One region of the Turicibacter sp. St.80E1 genome, then DNA from elsewhere that is predicted to be linked to it. Evidence: a T-box and tRNA genes for the amino acid it is inferred to sense, from the RefSeq annotation. Region 1 holds a T-box; the other regions hold tRNA genes.
What was found. A T-box is a leader RNA that pairs with one kind of tRNA and senses whether it is charged. The one in region 1 lies ahead of thrS (threonine--tRNA ligase), so its partner is inferred to be a tRNA-Thr.
Positions count from the first base shown of each region.

Region 2: it encodes a tRNA-Thr, which carries the amino acid that the T-box ahead of thrS (threonine--tRNA ligase) is inferred to sense. The anticodon was not compared.
Region 3: it encodes a tRNA-Thr, which carries the amino acid that the T-box ahead of thrS (threonine--tRNA ligase) is inferred to sense. The anticodon was not compared.
Region 4: it encodes a tRNA-Thr, which carries the amino acid that the T-box ahead of thrS (threonine--tRNA ligase) is inferred to sense. The anticodon was not compared.

Region 1 covers NZ_AP039386.1:659,544-664,906, forward strand. Annotated here, with positions in the region: gene coaE (dephospho-CoA kinase) at 88-699, shown strand; gene AC6I0I_RS03055 (replication initiation and membrane attachment family protein) at 1,161-2,531, shown strand; gene dnaI (primosomal protein DnaI) at 2,537-3,445, shown strand; T-box leader at 3,521-3,732, shown strand; gene thrS (threonine--tRNA ligase) at 3,812-5,363, shown strand, end outside.
Region 2 covers NZ_AP039386.1:2,336,426-2,341,788, forward strand. Annotated here, with positions in the region: rRNA gene AC6I0I_RS11290 (23S ribosomal RNA) at 51-2,944, opposite strand; tRNA gene AC6I0I_RS11295 (tRNA-Ala) at 2,989-3,064, opposite strand; tRNA gene AC6I0I_RS11300 (tRNA-Pro) at 3,085-3,161, opposite strand; tRNA gene AC6I0I_RS11305 (tRNA-Arg) at 3,169-3,245, opposite strand; tRNA gene AC6I0I_RS11310 (tRNA-Leu) at 3,254-3,342, opposite strand; tRNA gene AC6I0I_RS11315 (tRNA-Lys) at 3,384-3,459, opposite strand; tRNA gene AC6I0I_RS11320 (tRNA-Gln) at 3,465-3,539, opposite strand; tRNA gene AC6I0I_RS11325 (tRNA-Tyr) at 3,548-3,632, opposite strand; tRNA gene AC6I0I_RS11330 (tRNA-Thr) at 3,649-3,724, opposite strand; tRNA gene AC6I0I_RS11335 (tRNA-Val) at 3,731-3,806, opposite strand; tRNA gene AC6I0I_RS11340 (tRNA-Glu) at 3,821-3,897, opposite strand; tRNA gene AC6I0I_RS11345 (tRNA-Asn) at 3,907-3,983, opposite strand; rRNA gene rrf (5S ribosomal RNA) at 3,996-4,104, opposite strand; rRNA gene AC6I0I_RS11355 (23S ribosomal RNA) at 4,278-5,363, opposite strand, start outside.
Region 3 covers NZ_AP039386.1:2,308,822-2,314,184, reverse strand. Annotated here, with positions in the region: rRNA gene AC6I0I_RS11190 (23S ribosomal RNA) at 1-122, shown strand, start outside; rRNA gene rrf (5S ribosomal RNA) at 296-404, shown strand; tRNA gene AC6I0I_RS11180 (tRNA-Asn) at 417-493, shown strand; tRNA gene AC6I0I_RS11175 (tRNA-Glu) at 503-579, shown strand; tRNA gene AC6I0I_RS11170 (tRNA-Val) at 594-669, shown strand; tRNA gene AC6I0I_RS11165 (tRNA-Thr) at 676-751, shown strand; tRNA gene AC6I0I_RS11160 (tRNA-Trp) at 760-833, shown strand; tRNA gene AC6I0I_RS11155 (tRNA-His) at 836-911, shown strand; tRNA gene AC6I0I_RS11150 (tRNA-Cys) at 927-1,000, shown strand; tRNA gene AC6I0I_RS11145 (tRNA-Leu) at 1,016-1,104, shown strand; tRNA gene AC6I0I_RS11140 (tRNA-Thr) at 1,117-1,192, shown strand; tRNA gene AC6I0I_RS11135 (tRNA-Tyr) at 1,209-1,293, shown strand; tRNA gene AC6I0I_RS11130 (tRNA-Gln) at 1,302-1,376, shown strand; tRNA gene AC6I0I_RS11125 (tRNA-Lys) at 1,382-1,457, shown strand; tRNA gene AC6I0I_RS11120 (tRNA-Leu) at 1,499-1,587, shown strand; tRNA gene AC6I0I_RS11115 (tRNA-Arg) at 1,596-1,672, shown strand; tRNA gene AC6I0I_RS11110 (tRNA-Pro) at 1,680-1,756, shown strand; tRNA gene AC6I0I_RS11105 (tRNA-Ala) at 1,777-1,852, shown strand; rRNA gene AC6I0I_RS11100 (23S ribosomal RNA) at 1,897-4,790, shown strand; rRNA gene rrf (5S ribosomal RNA) at 4,964-5,072, shown strand; tRNA gene AC6I0I_RS11090 (tRNA-Gly) at 5,201-5,274, shown strand.
Region 4 covers NZ_AP039386.1:308,863-314,225, forward strand. Annotated here, with positions in the region: rRNA gene AC6I0I_RS01420 (23S ribosomal RNA) at 1-1,396, shown strand, start outside; rRNA gene rrf (5S ribosomal RNA) at 1,570-1,678, shown strand; tRNA gene AC6I0I_RS01430 (tRNA-Asn) at 1,691-1,767, shown strand; tRNA gene AC6I0I_RS01435 (tRNA-Glu) at 1,777-1,853, shown strand; tRNA gene AC6I0I_RS01440 (tRNA-Val) at 1,868-1,943, shown strand; tRNA gene AC6I0I_RS01445 (tRNA-Thr) at 1,950-2,025, shown strand; tRNA gene AC6I0I_RS01450 (tRNA-Tyr) at 2,042-2,126, shown strand; tRNA gene AC6I0I_RS01455 (tRNA-Gln) at 2,135-2,209, shown strand; tRNA gene AC6I0I_RS01460 (tRNA-Lys) at 2,215-2,290, shown strand; tRNA gene AC6I0I_RS01465 (tRNA-Leu) at 2,325-2,413, shown strand; tRNA gene AC6I0I_RS01470 (tRNA-Arg) at 2,422-2,498, shown strand; tRNA gene AC6I0I_RS01475 (tRNA-Pro) at 2,506-2,582, shown strand; tRNA gene AC6I0I_RS01480 (tRNA-Ala) at 2,603-2,678, shown strand; tRNA gene AC6I0I_RS01485 (tRNA-Met) at 2,706-2,782, shown strand; tRNA gene AC6I0I_RS01490 (tRNA-Ile) at 2,794-2,870, shown strand; tRNA gene AC6I0I_RS01495 (tRNA-Ser) at 2,888-2,980, shown strand; tRNA gene AC6I0I_RS01500 (tRNA-Met) at 3,000-3,075, shown strand; tRNA gene AC6I0I_RS01505 (tRNA-Asp) at 3,079-3,154, shown strand; tRNA gene AC6I0I_RS01510 (tRNA-Phe) at 3,173-3,248, shown strand; tRNA gene AC6I0I_RS01515 (tRNA-Val) at 3,253-3,328, shown strand; tRNA gene AC6I0I_RS01520 (tRNA-Lys) at 3,334-3,409, shown strand; tRNA gene AC6I0I_RS01525 (tRNA-Leu) at 3,418-3,501, shown strand; gene AC6I0I_RS01530 (ISL3 family transposase) at 3,674-4,966, opposite strand.

The sequences.
Region 1 (5,363 bases):
TTAAATTGCTCTCATTAGACGCGCTAAACGAGTGAAACTTTTTTGCGATCTATTTTTTGTCGATGTTTTAAGTAGCAGTAGTAATTAATGTTAGTCGTTGGATTAACGGGAGGAATCTCGTCGGGAAAAAGTACAATATCTTCATGGTTTTTACAAAAAGGAATCGTTGTATTGGACGCTGACCAAATAGTGAAAAATTTACAACGTCCGAATAGTCCGCTTGTCTTAAAATTAGCGGAGGAGTTCGGGGCGTCTATTGTAAACGAAAACGGAGAACTTGTACGAGACGTTTTAGGAAAAATAATTTTTTATGATCAGGAGGCGAAGGAGCGTTTAAATGCGATGATTCATCCGCTTGTCCAAGCAAAATTAGAAGAAGAGATTGAGCGGTTAAAAAAAGTGGGCGAGGGACTTGTTGTATTAGATATCCCTTTGCTTTTTGAAAGTCGTTTTGAAGCGTTAGTAGACCGTACGGTTGTTGTTTATGTTTCGCCTGATGTTCAACTTCAACGATTGATGAAGCGGGATCAAATTGATCGGGAGTATGCGTTAGCTAAAATGAATTCTCAGATGTCTTTAGATGAGAAAAGAGCACGTGCTGATTACGTGTTGATTAATAATGGAACCATGGGACAACTTAGAGAACAATTTGATCATTTATTTGAAGTGTTATGGGAACGGGCTTGTCAGGTGTTTTAAGAGGTGGGCGTGCCCACTTGCCTTAATTTTTGGATGGTTGTGAGTCGTGATGGATTAAAGTGAGAGATAGAATGGAGAAATAATGATGAAGTGGGAGCCCCTCACAAAAAGGATGGTGCGGTTAATTTGGGTGTTTGATGGCGCTAGTTGAAGAGAGGTTCGTGGCTTTTTCGGTTGGAAAATTTAACGTGCTGATGCGCGATTTCGTTGTTTTAAAGAGGTCACACTCGGTGGCGTTTTTGAAAGTCAAATTTTTTCGCGCGACCACTTTTAGTCGCTATCACATTCTTAGATCGAACGTATTAAACGCCCTAGTTAGTGATGGTTTTCCTGATGTATGATGAGAAGCCCCCTTAGCGCAAGCACCCCTTTTTTTGTTGGCCTAAAAAGAGGTGCTATTATTTGAGGTGAGGGGGGGAAATTAAGAAGATATTTCTGTTTAGATAGAAGGAGTGTTTGCGGTGTCAACACAAGGTGTTAAACCAAATACGAAGTTTAAATTGTATGGGATACAGCGGGTAACGACGGAAGAGTTACAAATTTTAATTTTACTTTACCAACCCCTCATCGGTCCTGTGGCAACTAGTTTTTATTTAACTTTAAATACGTTAGCTACACGAGGACAAGGGGAGGAGTATGCCCACCATTTTTTATTACAGATGTTAAATATTTCGATGGATGATTTAATTGAGTTTAGGCATAAATTAGAAGCGGTCGGACTGATCCAGGTGTATTGTCATAAAGGAGATGGGACGCTCGCTTATTCTGTAAGGAAGCCGATGCAAGCGAAGGAATTTTTTAATGACGGGATCATTAATGTTTTTCTTAACTTAAAGGTGGGGCATCCTGAGTATCAACAATTAAAACGGCTCTTTGCCGAAGAAGTGCCTGAAATAGAAGGAGAAAATATCTCTAAGCCATTTAACGAGGTATTTGATACAACTATTTTAATGCGTTCGTCAGCTATGCTACAGGCGAGTCCGCTCCCTACCAATCAAACGGATAAAAAAGGGGTCACGCTAGAATTATCCTTTGATAAAGAGCTGTTATTTTCTTTGTTGCACCAATTTGGGATGGATGAGACAATGGTTTCTCAAAAGTTACTCGATCAAATTAATCGAATTGCATTTTTATATAAATTAGATGAGCACGAGTTGGCAAGACTTATTTTTGATGCTTTAGATACAGATGGCTTTGTTAACTTAGAGCTTTTTAGAAAACAGGCTAAACAGTATTTTCAGTTTTTAAATAAGGGGAAACCTGTAGAAGTTGTAGAGGTTCCTCAAGTGAATCCCGAAAATTTATCACACACCCCGGAACAAGAGCAATTGTCTAAGGAAAAGCAACTCTTGCTTGTTCTTTCTCAACATCCACTAGAATTTTTACGCTTTAAGCAACATCAGAAGGAACCCGTTCCAGCGGACCGCCAATTAGTTGAATGGTTAGTCGTTGATCAACAGATGGCTGCCGGGGTCGTCAATGTTTTAATTGACTATGTGCTAAATATTTCAGATGGTCGTTTGCCAAAACAACTCGTGGAAAAAATTGCAGGTGAGTGGCAACGTAAGGAAATTGACACGACGGAAAAGGCGATTGCTCAAGTTAAGGCAACGTTGAAGGCGAAACATAAAAGGGAACTTGAAAAAACTGTTCCGGCCGCGAATAAAGTTTATGCAAAACCAACGCGTGTCGTTAGAAAAGAGCAAGTTCCAGATTGGTTAAAAGAGCAGGGGGCCACTCAGGAAGACAAAAAATCATTGTCAGATGATGACCTTCAAAAAATTGAACGTATGAAAGAATTACAAAATCAACTTTTAAATAAGAAAGGGTGAGCAAGATGCAACGGATTGGGGAGTTAATGGCAAAACCTAAAAATGCTCAGGAGGCCTATCGTGAAATTATTGATGATCCATCGATTAAAGAAGCGTTAAGCCAGTATGGCGATGAAATTGAACTTTCATTAATTTCGAGTTATATTTCTGATTTAGATGAGTTTTTAAGAAATAAAGAGAAGTGTCAGGGATGTAAAGGGATTGATCACTGTTGCCAACCGGTAAAGGGGCATTATCCGATGTTAAAGCCGGTCCATAAACAGTTAAAGGTGTCATATACGCCGTGCCAATATGCTTTAAATCAACGTCATTTAGAAAATATTAAAAGTTTTCATATGCCATCAGACATTTTAAACGCTAATTTCGAAAGATTTATTATGGACCCTGAACGGGTGGAATTTTATGAAAAAGCGACGTTATTTATTAACGAATATATGTCGACCAAAAAGGGAAGAGGTCTTTATTTATATGGACCGTTTGGGACAGGAAAAACGTATATGTTAAGTGCAATAGCTAATATTTTATCGCAACGAGGAATTGTTTGTGGGCTCGTTTACTTTCCGGAACTTATTGCTGAAATTAAATCAGGCTTTAATAGTGAAACGAATGGTGCTTACGATAAGATTGAGCAACTCAAAGAGATTGAGATTCTCATGCTTGATGATATTGGAAGTGAGTCAATGACGAGTTGGATGAGGGATGAAGTCCTTGGACGCATTTTGAATTATCGCATGCATCAGGGGCTACCAACCTTCTTTAGTTCTAATCTAGACTACCAACAATTGCAGCATCACTATTCATATACGCAAAAAGGTGAAGTCGAAGAGATTAAAGGAGCACGTGTGTTAGAACGAATTAAGGCCTTAACCGTCCCCGTTAAAATTGCAGGAACAAACTATCGACAAAAACGATGAAATCATCAGATTTTTTCTTGATTTTAAAAAAATCATGCATTATAATATGACTCAGTGATATAATATAAATAAATATTAAAGGTTTTGAAAAGGATACGGTTTAATAAAAACGTCTTTTTAGAGAAGTGACTATTAGCTGAAAGGTTACTAAGAACGCTTATTAAATTACTCCCTTTGAACTGGACTTGAAAAAGATTCCCGTTTGCTGCGTTAAAGCGAAATTAAGTTGCTGATAAGAATTAACTTATCGGAATTAGGATGGTACCGCGATTTTAATCGTTCCTACTTGTAAAGATTAGGAGCGATTTTTTTTATTGTCAAAATAATCGCTCCCGTTATCAAAAGATACAAAAAGGAGGAAATATTATGATTAACATTACTTTCCCTGATGGAAATGTAAAACAATTTGATAAAGGAGTAACTGCTGAGGCGATTGCACAATCTATTTCACCAGGATTACGCAAACGATGCGTGGCTGCAAAGGTGAACGGACATTTATATGACTTCACTCGTCCGATTGAAACAGATGCCAAAATTGAATTAATTACAAATGATCGTCCGGAAGCATGGGAAATTATCAACCATTCAGCGGCGCATTTAATGGCGGCAGCTGTTAAACGTTTATATCCAGATGCAAAATTTGGGGTAGGTCCAGCGATTGAAGATGGGTTCTACTATGATATTGATACAGAAGCAAAAATCACAGAGGCGGATTTAGCGGCTATTGAAAAGATGATGCACAAAATTTCTTCTGAAGCCTTACCCATCGTTCGTCATGAATTAAGCCGTGAGGAAGCAAAAGCGTTATTTGCAAACGATGAATATAAATTAGAATTAATTGACGCTATTCCAGCTAACGAAGTGATTACTACTTATTCAGAAGGTGATTTCACTGACTTATGTAGTGGGGTTCACGTTGCAAATACAAAAGATATTAAATTCTTTAAATTATTAAATGTGGCTGGTGCTTATTGGCGTGGAGACAGCGATAATAAAATGTTAACACGTATTTATGGGGCAGCTGCGAATACAAAAGATCAATTAGCTGAACATTTACGTATTTTAGAAGAGCGTAAAGAGCGCGATCATAAAAAAATCGGACGTGAATTAGAATTATTTACATTCAGTCCATTAGTTGGACAGGGATTACCTATTTGGTTACCAAACGGAATGAAAGTTCGCCAACAAATTGAACGTTACATTATCGATTTAGAGGAAGAATACGGATATCAACACGTAGCGACACCGGTTCTTGGATCAGTTGATCTATATCGTACATCAGGACACTGGTCACACTATAAAGAAGATATGTTTGTTCCAATGGAGATGGATAATGAAGAACTTGTGTTACGTCCAATGTCTTGTCCGCATCATATGATGGTTTATAAAACAAAATTACGTTCATATCGTGATTTACCAATTCGCTATGCTGAGCAAGTTATTCAACACCGTTTTGAAGCTTCAGGTGCGTTAACAGGTCTTGAACGTGTTCGTGCGATGACATTAACAGATTCTCACTTATTTGTTCGTCCCGATCAAATTAAGGAAGAGTTCTCACGCTGCTTAGAGTTAATTCACCGAGTAATCAAAGATTTCGGAGTGGAAATTAACTATTATCGTCTGTCACTTCGTGACCCTCAAAATAAAGAAAAGTATTTTGATGATGATCAAATGTGGGAAACAGCAGAATCAATGTTACGTGAAACATTAGTTGAAAATAATATTCCGTTTATTGAAGCGGAAGGAGAAGCAGCCTTCTACGGTCCTAAATTAGATATTCAAATTAAAACAGCATTAGGACATGATATCACTATGTCAACTATTCAGTTAGACTTCTTATTACCAGAACGTTTTGATTTAACATACGTTTCTGAAACAGGAGAAAAAGTGCGTCCTGTCGTTATGCACCGTGGATTAA
Region 2 (5,363 bases), 690 kb from region 1:
GTTCTTTTCACTTTCTGCCTGTGATAACCGCTCGTTTTTGCCTTTCCTATTTAGTTAAGTCCTCGATCGATTAGTATCAGTCCGCTTCATCTGTCACCAAACTTCCACTCCTGACCTATCTACCTCGTCGTCTTCAAGGGATCTTACTTCTTTCGAATGGGAAATCTCATCTTGAGGGGGGCTTCACGCTTAGATGCTTTCAGCGTTTATCCCTTCCACACGTAGCTACCCAGCTATGCTCCTGGCAGAACAACTGGTACACCAGCGGTGTGTCCATCCCGGTCCTCTCGTACTAAGGACAGCTCCTCTCAAATTTCCTACGCCCACGACGGATAGGGACCGAACTGTCTCACGACGTTCTGAACCCAGCTCGCGTACCGCTTTAATGGGCGAACAGCCCAACCCTTGGGACCGACTACAGCCCCAGGATGCGATGAGCCGACATCGAGGTGCCAAACCTCCCCGTCGATGTGAACTCTTGGGGGAGATCAGCCTGTTATCCCCGGGGTAGCTTTTATCCGTTGAGCGACGGCCCTTCCATTCGGTACCGCCGGATCACTAAGCCCGACTTTCGTCCCTGCTCGACTTGTAGGTCTCGCAGTCAAGCTCCCTTCTGCCTTTACACTCTTCGAATGATTTCCAACCATTCTGAGGGAACCTTTGGGCGCCTCCGTTACTCTTTGGGAGGCGACCGCCCCAGTCAAACTGCCCACCTGACACTGTCCCCTGACCAGCTCATGGCCACGGGTTAGAACCCCAGTAACACAAGGGTAGTATCCCAACAGCGACTCCTCCAAGACTGGCGTCCTGGTCTCTTCGTCTCCTACCTATCCTGTACATGTGTCACCAGTGCTCAATATCAAGCTACAGTAAAGCTCCACGGGGTCTTTCCGTCCTGTCGCGGGTAACCTGCATCTTCACAGGTACTATGATTTCACCGAGTCTCTTGTTGAGACAGCGCCCAGATCGTTACGCCTTTCGTGCGGGTCGGAACTTACCCGACAAGGAATTTCGCTACCTTAGGACCGTTATAGTTACGGCCGCCGTTTACTGGGGCTTCAATTCAAAGCTTCGCTTGCGCTAACCTCTCCTCTTAACCTTCCAGCACCGGGCAGGCGTCAGCCCCTATACATCACCTTGCGGTTTAGCAGAGACCTGTGTTTTTGATAAACAGTCGCCTGGGCCTTTTCACTGCGGCTTGCTTTCACAAGCACCCCTTCTCCCGAAGTTACGGGGTCATTTTGCCGAGTTCCTTAACAAGAGTTCTCTCGCTCATCTTAGGATTCTCTCCTCGCCTACCTGTGTCGGTTATCGGTACGGGCACCTAATAAATTATCCCTAGAAGCTTTTCTTGGAAGCGTGACATCAGCTGACTTCACCCTTGCGGGCTTTCGGCATCACAGCTCAATGTTTCGCCATGCGGATTTGCCTACATGACCACCTCACTGCTTACACGTGAATCCATTCACACGCTCAACTTAGCCTTCTCCGTCACTCCTTCAGTTTATTAAGTGGTACAGGAATCTCTACCTGTTGTCCATCGGCTACGCCTTTCGGCCTCACCTTAGGTCCCGACTTACCCAGGGCGGACGAGCCTTCCCCTGGAAACCTTAGGCTTTCGATGGATAGGATTCTCACCTATCTTTCGCTACTCACACCGGCATTCTCACTTCTAACCGCTCCACAGCTCCTTCCGGTACTGCTTCTGTGCTGTTAGAACGCTCTCCTACCACTGACACTTCGTGTCAATCCGCAGCTTCGGCGGTCCGTTTAGCCCCGGTACATTTTCGGCGCAGAGTCACTCGACTAGTGAGCTATTACGCACTCTTTAAAGGATGGCTGCTTCTAAGCCAACCTCCTAGTTGTCTGTGCATCTCCACATCCTTTTCCACTTAACGGACACTTGGGGGCCTTAGCTGGCGGTCTGGGCTCTTTCCCTTTTGACCATGGACCTTATCACCCACAGTCTGACTCCCGATCATATCTATCTGGCATTCGGAGTTTGATTGAGATCAGTACCCCGAGGTGGGGCCATCACCCATTCAGTGCTCTACCTCCAGTAGACTCTTATCGAGGCTAGCCCTAAAGCTATTTCGGAGAGAACCAGCTATATCCGTGTTCGATTGGAATTTCACCCCTAGCCACAAGTCATCCAAGCACTTTTCAACGTGCCCTGGTTCGGCCCTCCAGTCAGTGTTACCTGACCTTCAGCCTGCTCATGGCTAGCTCACACGGTTTCGGGTCTACAACATCGTACTCCTCGCCCTATTCAGACTCGCTTTCGCTTCGGCTCCGTCTCTTCAACTTAACCTTGCACGATATCGTAACTCGCCGGTTCATTCTACAAAAGGCACGCCATCACCCTTTAACGGGCTCTGACTAGTTGTAGGCACACGGTTTCAGGTTCTCTTTCACTCCCCTTCCGGGGTTCTTTTCACCTTTCCCTCACGGTACTGGTTCACTATCGGTCACTAGGTAGTATTTAGCCTTACGAGATGGTCCTCGTTGCTTCCGACGGGATTTCTCGTGTCCCGCCGTACTCAGGATCCCTTCCCTGCTTCACACAATTTCACCTACGGGACTCTCACCCTCTCCGGTTGGCCTTCCCAGACCATTCGGCTATCATGTTCAGTCATTTCTGAAGGTCCTTCTACCCCGGATTACTCCGGTTTGGGCTCCTCCCTGTTCGCTCGCCGCTACTTGGGGAATCGATGTTTCTTTCTTTTCCTCCAGGTACTTAGATGTTTCAGTTCCCTGGGTCTGTCTCCTCTATGGCTATTGATTCACCATACGGTGCTAGCGTATGACCACTAGCGGGTTTCCCCATTCGGATATCCCCGGCTCTTTGCTTACTTACAGCTCCCCGAGGCGTTTCGCCGTTTGTCGCGTCCTTCTTCGACTCCTAGTGCCTAGGCATCCTCCGTGCGCCCTTTATTACTTAACTTTTCTTCTTCAGAAGATATCTAGTTTTCAAAGATCAATTCTTTTTGGTGGAGACTAGGGGGATCGAACCCCTGACCTCCTGCGTGCAAGGCAGGCGCTCTCCCAGCTGAGCTAAGTCCCCATTCTCTTTTTATTTTTTAATGGTCGGGAAGACAGGATTCGAACCTGCGACCCCCTGGTCCCAAACCAGGTGCTCTACCAAGCTGAGCCACTTCCCGTTTTTTATGGCGCGCCCAAGAGGAGTCGAACCCCTAACCTTTTGATCCGTAGTCAAACGCTCTATCCAATTGAGCTATGGGCGCTATTTAGTTGGTGCCTAGGGCCGGAATCGAACCGGCACGGGTGTCACCACCCGCAGGATTTTAAGTCCTGTGCGTCTACCAGTTCCGCCACCCAGGCTTTTTATCTATGCTTTATGTGTTCTTTTTCAGTTAAAAAAATGGTGTCCTGCAGAGGACTCGAACCTCTGACCCTCTGATTAAAAGTCAGATGCTCTACCAACTGAGCTAGCAGGACATCATTGGCTGGGCTAGCTGGATTCGAACCAGCGCATGACGGAGTCAAAGTCCGTTGCCTTACCGCTTGGCTATAGCCCATTCTTAAGTGGTGGTGGGGGACGGATTCGAACCGCCGAACTCTCAGAGAGCGGATTTACAGTCCGCCGCGTTTAGCCACTTCGCTACCCCACCGTATTCTTTTATTATATGGTGCCGGAAGCAGGACTTGAACCCGCAACCTACTGATTACAAGTCAGTTGCTCTACCAATTGAGCTATTCCGGCTCTTTATGGTGGAGGATGACGGGCTCGAACCGCCGACCCTCTGCTTGTAAGGCAGATGCTCTCCCAGCTGAGCTAATCCTCCACTTTTATTTTTAATGGTGACCCGTACGGGATTCGAACCCGTGTATGCATGCGTGAAAGGCATGTGTGTTAAACCGCTTCACCAACGGGCCATTTTTTAATGGCGCCCCAACTAGGACTCGAACCTAGGACCCCTTGATTAACAGTCAAGTGCTCTAACCAACTGAGCTATTGAGGCTTTTTATTTATGGCCTAGCGACGTCCTACTCTCGCACTTGCGTACTACCCTCGGCGCTAAGGAGCTTAACTTCTGTGTTCGGTATGGGAACAGGTGTGCCCTCCTTGCCCTTATCACTAGACCTTCTGTCAGATCTTATCAATCTCACAAAACTAGATATCTTCTGCTTACTTCTTCTTGTCCGGCAACTCTCGCATCACAGTGGTAAAGTTCAATAACTGTTCATCACCTTCGTGATTCCTCAGTTCTTTTCACTTTCTGCCTGTGATAACCGCTCGTTTTTGCCTTTCCTATTTAGTTAAGTCCTCGATCGATTAGTATCAGTCCGCTTCATCTGTCACCAAACTTCCACTCCTGACCTATCTACCTCGTCGTCTTCAAGGGATCTTACTTCTTTCGAATGGGAAATCTCATCTTGAGGGGGGCTTCACGCTTAGATGCTTTCAGCGTTTATCCCTTCCACACGTAGCTACCCAGCTATGCTCCTGGCAGAACAACTGGTACACCAGCGGTGTGTCCATCCCGGTCCTCTCGTACTAAGGACAGCTCCTCTCAAATTTCCTACGCCCACGACGGATAGGGACCGAACTGTCTCACGACGTTCTGAACCCAGCTCGCGTACCGCTTTAATGGGCGAACAGCCCAACCCTTGGGACCGACTACAGCCCCAGGATGCGATGAGCCGACATCGAGGTGCCAAACCTCCCCGTCGATGTGAACTCTTGGGGGAGATCAGCCTGTTATCCCCGGGGTAGCTTTTATCCGTTGAGCGACGGCCCTTCCATTCGGTACCGCCGGATCACTAAGCCCGACTTTCGTCCCTGCTCGACTTGTAGGTCTCGCAGTCAAGCTCCCTTCTGCCTTTACACTCTTCGAATGATTTCCAACCATTCTGAGGGAACCTTTGGGCGCCTCCGTTACTCTTTGGGAGGCGACCGCCCCAGTCAAACTGCCCACCTGACACTGTCCCCTGACCAGCTCATGGCCACGGGTTAGAACCCCAGTAACACAAGGGTAGTATCCCAACAGCGACTCCTCCAAGACTGGCGTCCTGGTCTCTTCGTCTCCTACCTATCCTGTACATGTGTCACCAGTGCTCAATATCAAGCTACAGTAAAGCTCCACGGGGTCTTTCCGTCCTGTCGCGGGTAACCTGCATCTTCACAGGTACTATGATTTCACCGAGTCTCTTGTTGAGACAGCGCCCAGATCGTTACGCCTTTCGTGCGGGTCGGAACTTACCCGACAAGGAATTTCGCTACCTTAGGACCGTTATAGTTACGGCCGCCGTTTACTGGGGCTTCAATTCAAAGCTTCGCTTGCGCTAACCTCTCCTCTTAACCTTCCAGCACCGGGCAGGCGTCAGCCCCTATACATCAC
Region 3 (5,363 bases), 720 kb from region 1:
AGATGAGATTTCCCATTCGAAAGAAGTAAGATCCCTTGAAGACGACGAGGTAGATAGGTCAGGAGTGGAAGTTTGGTGACAGATGAAGCGGACTGATACTAATCGATCGAGGACTTAACTAAATAGGAAAGGCAAAAACGAGCGGTTATCACAGGCAGAAAGTGAAAAGAACTGAGGAATCACGAAGGTGATGAACAGTTATTGAACTTTACCACTGTGATGCGAGAGTTGCCGGACAAGAAGAAGTAAGCAGAAGATATCTAGTTTTGTGAGATTGATGAAATCTGACAGAAGGTCTAGTGATAAGGGCAAGGAGGGCACACCTGTTCCCATACCGAACACAGAAGTTAAGCTCCTTAGCGCCGAGGGTAGTACGCAAGTGCGAGAGTAGGACGTCGCTAGGCCATAAATAAAAAGCCTCAATAGCTCAGTTGGTTAGAGCACTTGACTGTTAATCAAGGGGTCCTAGGTTCGAGTCCTAGTTGGGGCGCCATTAAAAAATGGCCCGTTGGTGAAGCGGTTTAACACACATGCCTTTCACGCATGCATACACGGGTTCGAATCCCGTACGGGTCACCATTAAAGATAAAAGTGGAGGATTAGCTCAGCTGGGAGAGCATCTGCCTTACAAGCAGAGGGTCGGCGGTTCGAGCCCGTCATCCTCCACCATAAAGAGCCGGAATAGCTCAATTGGTAGAGCAACTGACTTGTAATCAGTAGGTTGCGGGTTCAAGTCCTGCTTCCGGCACCATTATAAATAGGGGTGTAGTTTAACGGTAGAACAGCGGTCTCCAAAACCGTTAGTGTGGGTTCGATTCCTGTCACCCCTGCCATGGCGATTGTGGCGAAGTGGTTAACGCATCGGATTGTGGCTCCGACATTCGTGGGTTCGATTCCCATCAGTCGCCCCATATCTTATATGATTAGGCGCCATAGCCAAGTGGTAAGGCGTGGGACTGCAACTCCCTGATCATCGGTTCAAATCCGATTGGCGCCTCCAATTAGATAGTAATGTGCCTGGGTGGCGGAACTGGTAGACGCACAGGACTTAAAATCCTGCGGGTGGTGACACCCGTGCCGGTTCGATTCCGGCCCTAGGCACCAATTTAATAAAGAGCCGGAATAGCTCAATTGGTAGAGCAACTGACTTGTAATCAGTAGGTTGCGGGTTCAAGTCCTGCTTCCGGCACCATATAATAAAAGAATACGGTGGGGTAGCGAAGTGGCTAAACGCGGCGGACTGTAAATCCGCTCTCTGAGAGTTCGGCGGTTCGAATCCGTCCCCCACCACCACTTAAGAATGGGCTATAGCCAAGCGGTAAGGCAACGGACTTTGACTCCGTCATGCGCTGGTTCGAATCCAGCTAGCCCAGCCAATGATGTCCTGCTAGCTCAGTTGGTAGAGCATCTGACTTTTAATCAGAGGGTCAGAGGTTCGAGTCCTCTGCAGGACACCATTTTTTTAACTGAAAAAGAGTACATAAAGCATAGATAAAAAGCCTGGGTGGCGGAACTGGTAGACGCACAGGACTTAAAATCCTGCGGGTGGTGACACCCGTGCCGGTTCGATTCCGGCCCTAGGCACCAACTAAATAGCGCCCATAGCTCAATTGGATAGAGCGTTTGACTACGGATCAAAAGGTTAGGGGTTCGACTCCTCTTGGGCGCGCCATAAAAAACGGGAAGTGGCTCAGCTTGGTAGAGCACCTGGTTTGGGACCAGGGGGTCGCAGGTTCGAATCCTGTCTTCCCGACCATTAAAAAAGAAAAAGAGAATGGGGACTTAGCTCAGCTGGGAGAGCGCCTGCCTTGCACGCAGGAGGTCAGGGGTTCGATCCCCCTAGTCTCCACCAAAAAGAATTGATCTTTGAAAACTAGATATCTTCTGAAGAAGAAAAGTTAAGTAATAAAGGGCGCACGGAGGATGCCTAGGCACTAGGAGTCGAAGAAGGACGCGACAAACGGCGAAACGCCTCGGGGAGCTGTAAGTAAGCAAAGAGCCGGGGATATCCGAATGGGGAAACCCGCTAGTGGTCATACGCTAGCACCGTATGGTGAATCAATAGCCATAGAGGAGACAGACCCAGGGAACTGAAACATCTAAGTACCTGGAGGAAAAGAAAGAAACATCGATTCCCCAAGTAGCGGCGAGCGAACAGGGAGGAGCCCAAACCGGAGTAATCCGGGGTAGAAGGACCTTCAGAAATGACTGAACATGATAGCCGAATGGTCTGGGAAGGCCAACCGGAGAGGGTGAGAGTCCCGTAGGTGAAATTGTGTGAAGCAGGGAAGGGATCCTGAGTACGGCGGGACACGAGAAATCCCGTCGGAAGCAACGAGGACCATCTCGTAAGGCTAAATACTACCTAGTGACCGATAGTGAACCAGTACCGTGAGGGAAAGGTGAAAAGAACCCCGGAAGGGGAGTGAAAGAGAACCTGAAACCGTGTGCCTACAACTAGTCAGAGCCCGTTAAAGGGTGATGGCGTGCCTTTTGTAGAATGAACCGGCGAGTTACGATATCGTGCAAGGTTAAGTTGAAGAGACGGAGCCGAAGCGAAAGCGAGTCTGAATAGGGCGAGGAGTACGATGTTGTAGACCCGAAACCGTGTGAGCTAGCCATGAGCAGGCTGAAGGTCAGGTAACACTGACTGGAGGGCCGAACCAGGGCACGTTGAAAAGTGCTTGGATGACTTGTGGCTAGGGGTGAAATTCCAATCGAACACGGATATAGCTGGTTCTCTCCGAAATAGCTTTAGGGCTAGCCTCGATAAGAGTCTACTGGAGGTAGAGCACTGAATGGGTGATGGCCCCACCTCGGGGTACTGATCTCAATCAAACTCCGAATGCCAGATAGATATAATCGGGAGTCAGACTGTGGGTGATAAGGTCCATGGTCAAAAGGGAAAGAGCCCAGACCGCCAGCTAAGGCCCCCAAGTGTCCGTTAAGTGGAAAAGGATGTGGAGATGCACAGACAACTAGGAGGTTGGCTTAGAAGCAGCCATCCTTTAAAGAGTGCGTAATAGCTCACTAGTCGAGTGACTCTGCGCCGAAAATGTACCGGGGCTAAACGGACCGCCGAAGCTGCGGATTGACACGAAGTGTCAGTGGTAGGAGAGCGTTCTAACAGCGGAGAAGCAGTACCGGAAGGAGCTGTGGAGCGGTTAGAAGTGAGAATGCCGGTGTGAGTAGCGAAAGATAGGTGAGAATCCTATCCATCGAAAGCCTAAGGTTTCCAGGGGAAGGCTCGTCCGCCCTGGGTAAGTCGGGACCTAAGGTGAGGCCGAAAGGCGTAGCCGATGGACAACAGGTAGAGATTCCTGTACCACTTAATAAACTGAAGGAGTGACGGAGAAGGCTAAGTTGAGCGTGTGAATGGATTCACGTGTAAGCAGTGAGGTGGTCATGTAGGCAAATCCGCATGGCGAAACATTGAGCTGTGATGCCGAAAGCCCGCAAGGGTGAAGTCAGCTGATGTCACGCTTCCAAGAAAAGCTTCTAGGGATAATTTATTAGGTGCCCGTACCGATAACCGACACAGGTAGGCGAGGAGAGAATCCTAAGATGAGCGAGAGAACTCTTGTTAAGGAACTCGGCAAAATGACCCCGTAACTTCGGGAGAAGGGGTGCTTGTGAAAGCAAGCCGCAGTGAAAAGGCCCAGGCGACTGTTTATCAAAAACACAGGTCTCTGCTAAACCGCAAGGTGATGTATAGGGGCTGACGCCTGCCCGGTGCTGGAAGGTTAAGAGGAGAGGTTAGCGCAAGCGAAGCTTTGAATTGAAGCCCCAGTAAACGGCGGCCGTAACTATAACGGTCCTAAGGTAGCGAAATTCCTTGTCGGGTAAGTTCCGACCCGCACGAAAGGCGTAACGATCTGGGCGCTGTCTCAACAAGAGACTCGGTGAAATCATAGTACCTGTGAAGATGCAGGTTACCCGCGACAGGACGGAAAGACCCCGTGGAGCTTTACTGTAGCTTGATATTGAGCACTGGTGACACATGTACAGGATAGGTAGGAGACGAAGAGACCAGGACGCCAGTCTTGGAGGAGTCGCTGTTGGGATACTACCCTTGTGTTACTGGGGTTCTAACCCGTGGCCATGAGCTGGTCAGGGGACAGTGTCAGGTGGGCAGTTTGACTGGGGCGGTCGCCTCCCAAAGAGTAACGGAGGCGCCCAAAGGTTCCCTCAGAATGGTTGGAAATCATTCGAAGAGTGTAAAGGCAGAAGGGAGCTTGACTGCGAGACCAACAAGTCGAGCAGGGACGAAAGTCGGGCTTAGTGATCCGGCGGTACCGAATGGAAGGGCCGTCGCTCAACGGATAAAAGCTACCCCGGGGATAACAGGCTGATCTCCCCCAAGAGTTCACATCGACGGGGAGGTTTGGCACCTCGATGTCGGCTCATCGCATCCTGGGGCTGTAGTCGGTCCCAAGGGTTGGGCTGTTCGCCCATTAAAGCGGTACGCGAGCTGGGTTCAGAACGTCGTGAGACAGTTCGGTCCCTATCCGTCGTGGGCGTAGGAAATTTGAGAGGAGCTGTCCTTAGTACGAGAGGACCGGGATGGACACACCGCTGGTGTACCAGTTGTTCTGCCAGGAGCATAGCTGGGTAGCTACGTGTGGAAGGGATAAACGCTGAAAGCATCTAAGCGTGAAGCCCCCCTCAAGATGAGATTTCCCATTCGAAAGAAGTAAGATCCCTTGAAGACGACGAGGTAGATAGGTCAGGAGTGGAAGTTTGGTGACAGATGAAGCGGACTGATACTAATCGATCGAGGACTTAACTAAATAGGAAAGGCAAAAACGAGCGGTTATCACAGGCAGAAAGTGAAAAGAACTGAGGAATCACGAAGGTGATGAACAGTTATTGAACTTTACCACTGTGATGCGAGAGTTGCCGGACAAGAAGAAGTAAGCAGAAGATATCTAGTTTTGTGAGATTGATGAAATCTGACAGAAGGTCTAGTGATAAGGGCAAGGAGGGCACACCTGTTCCCATACCGAACACAGAAGTTAAGCTCCTTAGCGCCGAGGGTAGTACGCAAGTGCGAGAGTAGGACGTCGCTAGGCCATAAATAAAGAAAAGTACAAGTGAGCGATTATCTTCGAATAAAACTTAGCGAACACAGAAATGGCTGAAAGCCATGAGAGCGTGCGTAAGTTTATAGAGAAGATGCAAACGGTACTAGACAAAAAATGCGGGTGTAGTTTAATGGTAGAACTTCAGCCTTCCAAGCTGACTGTGAGAGTTCGATTCTCTTCACCCGCTCCAAATAGCCAATTAACATCCTTCGGGGTGTTTTTTTTTTAATCTTATATTAATGGACTAACCTTTATTAGGTTAGTTTTTTTATATTACAA
Region 4 (5,363 bases), 350 kb from region 1:
GTGAGGTGGTCATGTAGGCAAATCCGCATGGCGAAACATTGAGCTGTGATGCCGAAAGCCCGCAAGGGTGAAGTCAGCTGATGTCACGCTTCCAAGAAAAGCTTCTAGGGATAATTTATTAGGTGCCCGTACCGATAACCGACACAGGTAGGCGAGGAGAGAATCCTAAGATGAGCGAGAGAACTCTTGTTAAGGAACTCGGCAAAATGACCCCGTAACTTCGGGAGAAGGGGTGCTTGTGAAAGCAAGCCGCAGTGAAAAGGCCCAGGCGACTGTTTATCAAAAACACAGGTCTCTGCTAAACCGCAAGGTGATGTATAGGGGCTGACGCCTGCCCGGTGCTGGAAGGTTAAGAGGAGAGGTTAGCGCAAGCGAAGCTTTGAATTGAAGCCCCAGTAAACGGCGGCCGTAACTATAACGGTCCTAAGGTAGCGAAATTCCTTGTCGGGTAAGTTCCGACCCGCACGAAAGGCGTAACGATCTGGGCGCTGTCTCAACAAGAGACTCGGTGAAATCATAGTACCTGTGAAGATGCAGGTTACCCGCGACAGGACGGAAAGACCCCGTGGAGCTTTACTGTAGCTTGATATTGAGCACTGGTGACACATGTACAGGATAGGTAGGAGACGAAGAGACCAGGACGCCAGTCTTGGAGGAGTCGCTGTTGGGATACTACCCTTGTGTTACTGGGGTTCTAACCCGTGGCCATGAGCTGGTCAGGGGACAGTGTCAGGTGGGCAGTTTGACTGGGGCGGTCGCCTCCCAAAGAGTAACGGAGGCGCCCAAAGGTTCCCTCAGAATGGTTGGAAATCATTCGAAGAGTGTAAAGGCAGAAGGGAGCTTGACTGCGAGACCTACAAGTCGAGCAGGGACGAAAGTCGGGCTTAGTGATCCGGCGGTACCGAATGGAAGGGCCGTCGCTCAACGGATAAAAGCTACCCCGGGGATAACAGGCTGATCTCCCCCAAGAGTTCACATCGACGGGGAGGTTTGGCACCTCGATGTCGGCTCATCGCATCCTGGGGCTGTAGTCGGTCCCAAGGGTTGGGCTGTTCGCCCATTAAAGCGGTACGCGAGCTGGGTTCAGAACGTCGTGAGACAGTTCGGTCCCTATCCGTCGTGGGCGTAGGAAATTTGAGAGGAGCTGTCCTTAGTACGAGAGGACCGGGATGGACACACCGCTGGTGTACCAGTTGTTCTGCCAGGAGCATAGCTGGGTAGCTACGTGTGGAAGGGATAAACGCTGAAAGCATCTAAGCGTGAAGCCCCCCTCAAGATGAGATTTCCCATTCGAAAGAAGTAAGATCCCTTGAAGACGACGAGGTAGATAGGTCAGGAGTGGAAGTTTGGTGACAGATGAAGCGGACTGATACTAATCGATCGAGGACTTAACTAAATAGGAAAGGCAAAAACGAGCGGTTATCACAGGCAGAAAGTGAAAAGAACTGAGGAATCACGAAGGTGATGAACAGTTATTGAACTTTACCACTGTGATGCGAGAGTTGCCGGACAAGAGGAAGTAAGCAGAAGATATCTAGTTTTGTGAGATTGATAAGATCTGACAGAAGGTCTAGTGATAAGGGCAAGGAGGGCACACCTGTTCCCATACCGAACACAGAAGTTAAGCTCCTTAGCGCCGAGGGTAGTACGCAAGTGCGAGAGTAGGACGTCGCTAGGCCATAAATAAAAAGCCTCAATAGCTCAGTTGGTTAGAGCACTTGACTGTTAATCAAGGGGTCCTAGGTTCGAGTCCTAGTTGGGGCGCCATTAAAAAATGGCCCGTTGGTGAAGCGGTTTAACACCCATGCCTTTCACGCATGCATACACGGGTTCGAATCCCGTACGGGTCACCATTAAAGATAAAAGCGGAGGATTAGCTCAGCTGGGAGAGCATCTGCCTTACAAGCAGAGGGTCGGCGGTTCGAGTCCGTCATCCTCCACCATAAATAGCCGGAATAGCTCAATTGGTAGAGCAACTGACTTGTAATCAGTAGGTTGCGGGTTCAAGTCCTGCTTCCGGCACCATATAACAAAAGAATACGGTGGGGTAGCGAAGTGGCTAAACGCGGCGGACTGTAAATCCGCTCTCTGAGAGTTCGGCGGTTCGAATCCGTCCCCCACCACCACTTAAGAATGGGCTATAGCCAAGCGGTAAGGCAACGGACTTTGACTCCGTCATGCGCTGGTTCGAATCCAGCTAGCCCAGCCAATGATGTCCTGCTAGCTCAGTTGGTAGAGCATCTGACTTTTAATCAGAGGGTCAGAGGTTCGAGTCCTCTGCAGGACACCATTTTGAAAAAGGCGCGTGCCTGAAATAACGATATGCCTGGGTGGCGGAACTGGTAGACGCACAGGACTTAAAATCCTGCGGGTGGTGACACCCGTGCCGGTTCGATTCCGGCCCTAGGCACCAACTAAATAGCGCCCATAGCTCAATTGGATAGAGCGTTTGACTACGGATCAAAAGGTTAGGGGTTCGACTCCTCTTGGGCGCGCCATAAAAAACGGGAAGTGGCTCAGCTTGGTAGAGCACCTGGTTTGGGACCAGGGGGTCGCAGGTTCGAATCCTGTCTTCCCGACCATTAAAAAAGAAAAAGAGAATGGGGACTTAGCTCAGCTGGGAGAGCGCCTGCCTTGCACGCAGGAGGTCAGGGGTTCGATCCCCCTAGTCTCCACCAATTAAATAAGTATCATGTTAGTATCATGGCGGAGTAGCTCAACTGGCTAGAGCGTACGGTTCATACCCGTGAGGTTGGGGGTTCGAGTCCCTCCTCCGCTACCAAAAATAGGACCGGACCCTTAGCTCAGTTGGTTAGAGCTATCGGCTCATAACCGATCGGTCGTAGGTTCGAGTCCTACAGGGTCCACCACTTTTCATACATTATTCGGAGGAATACCCAAGTCCGGCTGAAGGGATCGGTCTTGAAAACCGACAGGGCGTGAAAGCGTCGCGGGGGTTCGAATCCCTCTTCCTCCGCCATATTAAAATAAATAAACATCGCGGGGTGGAGCAGTTGGTAGCTCGTCGGGCTCATAACCCGAAGGTCGCAGGTTCAAGTCCTGTCCCCGCAACCAAAAGGTCCAGTGGTGTAGCGGTTAACATGCCTGCCTGTCACGCAGGAGATCGCGGGTTCGATTCCCGTCTGGACCGCCATTTAAATAATAAATAAAAGGCTTGGTAGCTCAGTCGGTAGAGCAAAGGACTGAAAATCCTTGTGTCGGCGGTTCGATTCCGTCCCAAGCCACCATGATGGAGGATTAGCTCAGCTGGGAGAGCATCTGCCTTACAAGCAGAGGGTCGGCGGTTCGAGCCCGTCATCCTCCACCATAAAAGTCCTGCTAGCTCAGTTGGTAGAGCATCTGACTTTTAATCAGAGGGTCAGAGGTTCGAGTCCTCTGCAGGACACCATTCATAATGCGGGTGTGGCGGAATTGGCAGACGCGCTAGATTTAGGCTCTAGTACCTTTGGTGTGCAGGTTCAACTCCTGTCACCCGCACCATTATAGTAAAATAAGGTAATCTTTATTATAGTATTATCTTTTTTTATTTTAGAGAATAAATACCATTGCATATAAAAGAAACTGGTTATAAACCAGTTTTTTTTAGGCTCTTTGTCAAATCGTGTGGGTGAATAAAATCTATACATGTAATCAAGAGGAATTAGGCCATTCTTTAGACGGCTTGGTTCCTCTTCTTTTTTTGTTCAAAAGTGTATTTATGAATAATCAAAATTCTTGCTTTGAAATGGTAGAAACTACGGTATCCGAAGGCAATACGTTTAATGACTTTAATGTTATTGTTAATTCCTTCGAGTACTCCATTGGTATAAGGAGTTTCGATAGTATTTTTGACATAATCTTGATAATGAGTGAGTGTTTTTAAAGCTGTTTTCATTTCGTGTGAAAGCAGGTCAGAGGGGTGTTGAATGGCATGATGAAATATTTCAAGGTTACGAAGTTTAATAGCCTGTTGGACAGTTTGGTAGAAATCATAAGTCTCCTTTAGTTCAGGGTCTAGGGCTAATAAAAAGTCAATAATTTCTTGTTGAGAGATCATCTTTTTGAAGCAGTTGGAATAGAAGTAATGAGTGGCATTAAGATCTTCTTGGGCTTTTAAGAGAAGTCGCCAATAATGTTTGAATTTATTATAAAACTCTTTATTTTGATTCATGAAACGAATGCGTGTTTTATTAAGAGCACGAGAGACTAGTTGAACGATATGAAATTTATCTAAAACAATCTTAGCCTTAGGGAATACCTCTTTAATGAGTGTCATATAAGGGGCGTACATGTCAATGACGACGTGGGTTACACCTTCACGAGCTGCTTTAGAAAATCGCATAAAATAAGTCCTTAGTGTACTTAAGCGACGGTCTTCAACGATATCAATTAGCTTTCCATTGGACGCATCACAAAAAATGAAGGACATTGCTCCCTCGGCCGATTTAACCGACTTAAACTCGTCAAAACAAAGAACTTTTGGGAGAGAATTAAAGGGAAGCGGCTGTTCTTCATAGGAAGAATGAATGACGCGGTTAACGGTTGAATGAGAAACGTTAAGCTCACGTGCAATATCTGTTTCGGATTTCTTATGACTAGCTTCTAAAAAGATGGCTTGTTTTACGGGAGTGGAAATAAAACAATTAGGGTTAACAAGAGATGTTTCTAGGGTAAATGTTCGGTCACAATGACGGCATTTATAACGTTGTTTTTTTAAGTCTAGATAAGCATCAAATCCGGAAATTTTGACTAGCTTAATACGTGAAGTTTTGAAGCCGTGTTTAATGATATTTGAGTCAAAAGAATGACCACAGTGGTAGCAATGAGTCGGTTGAAAAGAAAGAGTCCCTAAAATAAGTTTAGAACGAACATTCTTAATCTGAGTTTCCTGGATACAATTTTCTGAAAAAGTAATATTTTTATCTTTTAAATCAAGTAAAGTTGAGATACAATTAGTATGAGACATAAAACCAATCCTTTCGTGTTGTTTTAGCCGATTACATTGTATAGGATTTTGGGGACTATGTCTCTTTTTTTTGTCTCAATATTTATGGCAATCAAAAAGGTGTGAGTAATCCCACCCACACCAAAAATTATAGAACCTAAAAAAGATAAGTTTTTAAAACACTCAATAAAAGTTAGATTATTGTAAAAGTCTTTTCTAATCCTATACCAGTGTATAACCCAAAAGATCAGAATTGATTTATATCGTCTAGGGGGTCAGGATTATATGAAGATACAGTTCTGTTTCGGAATAATGTCTTTGATTAAATCACGCGTATTAGAATGCAAAGCTTTTTTCTTCTTGTAAGTCCTCTCAAAAATAAGGGTTAATTTTTATTTAATTAATTGAGGCGAGTATG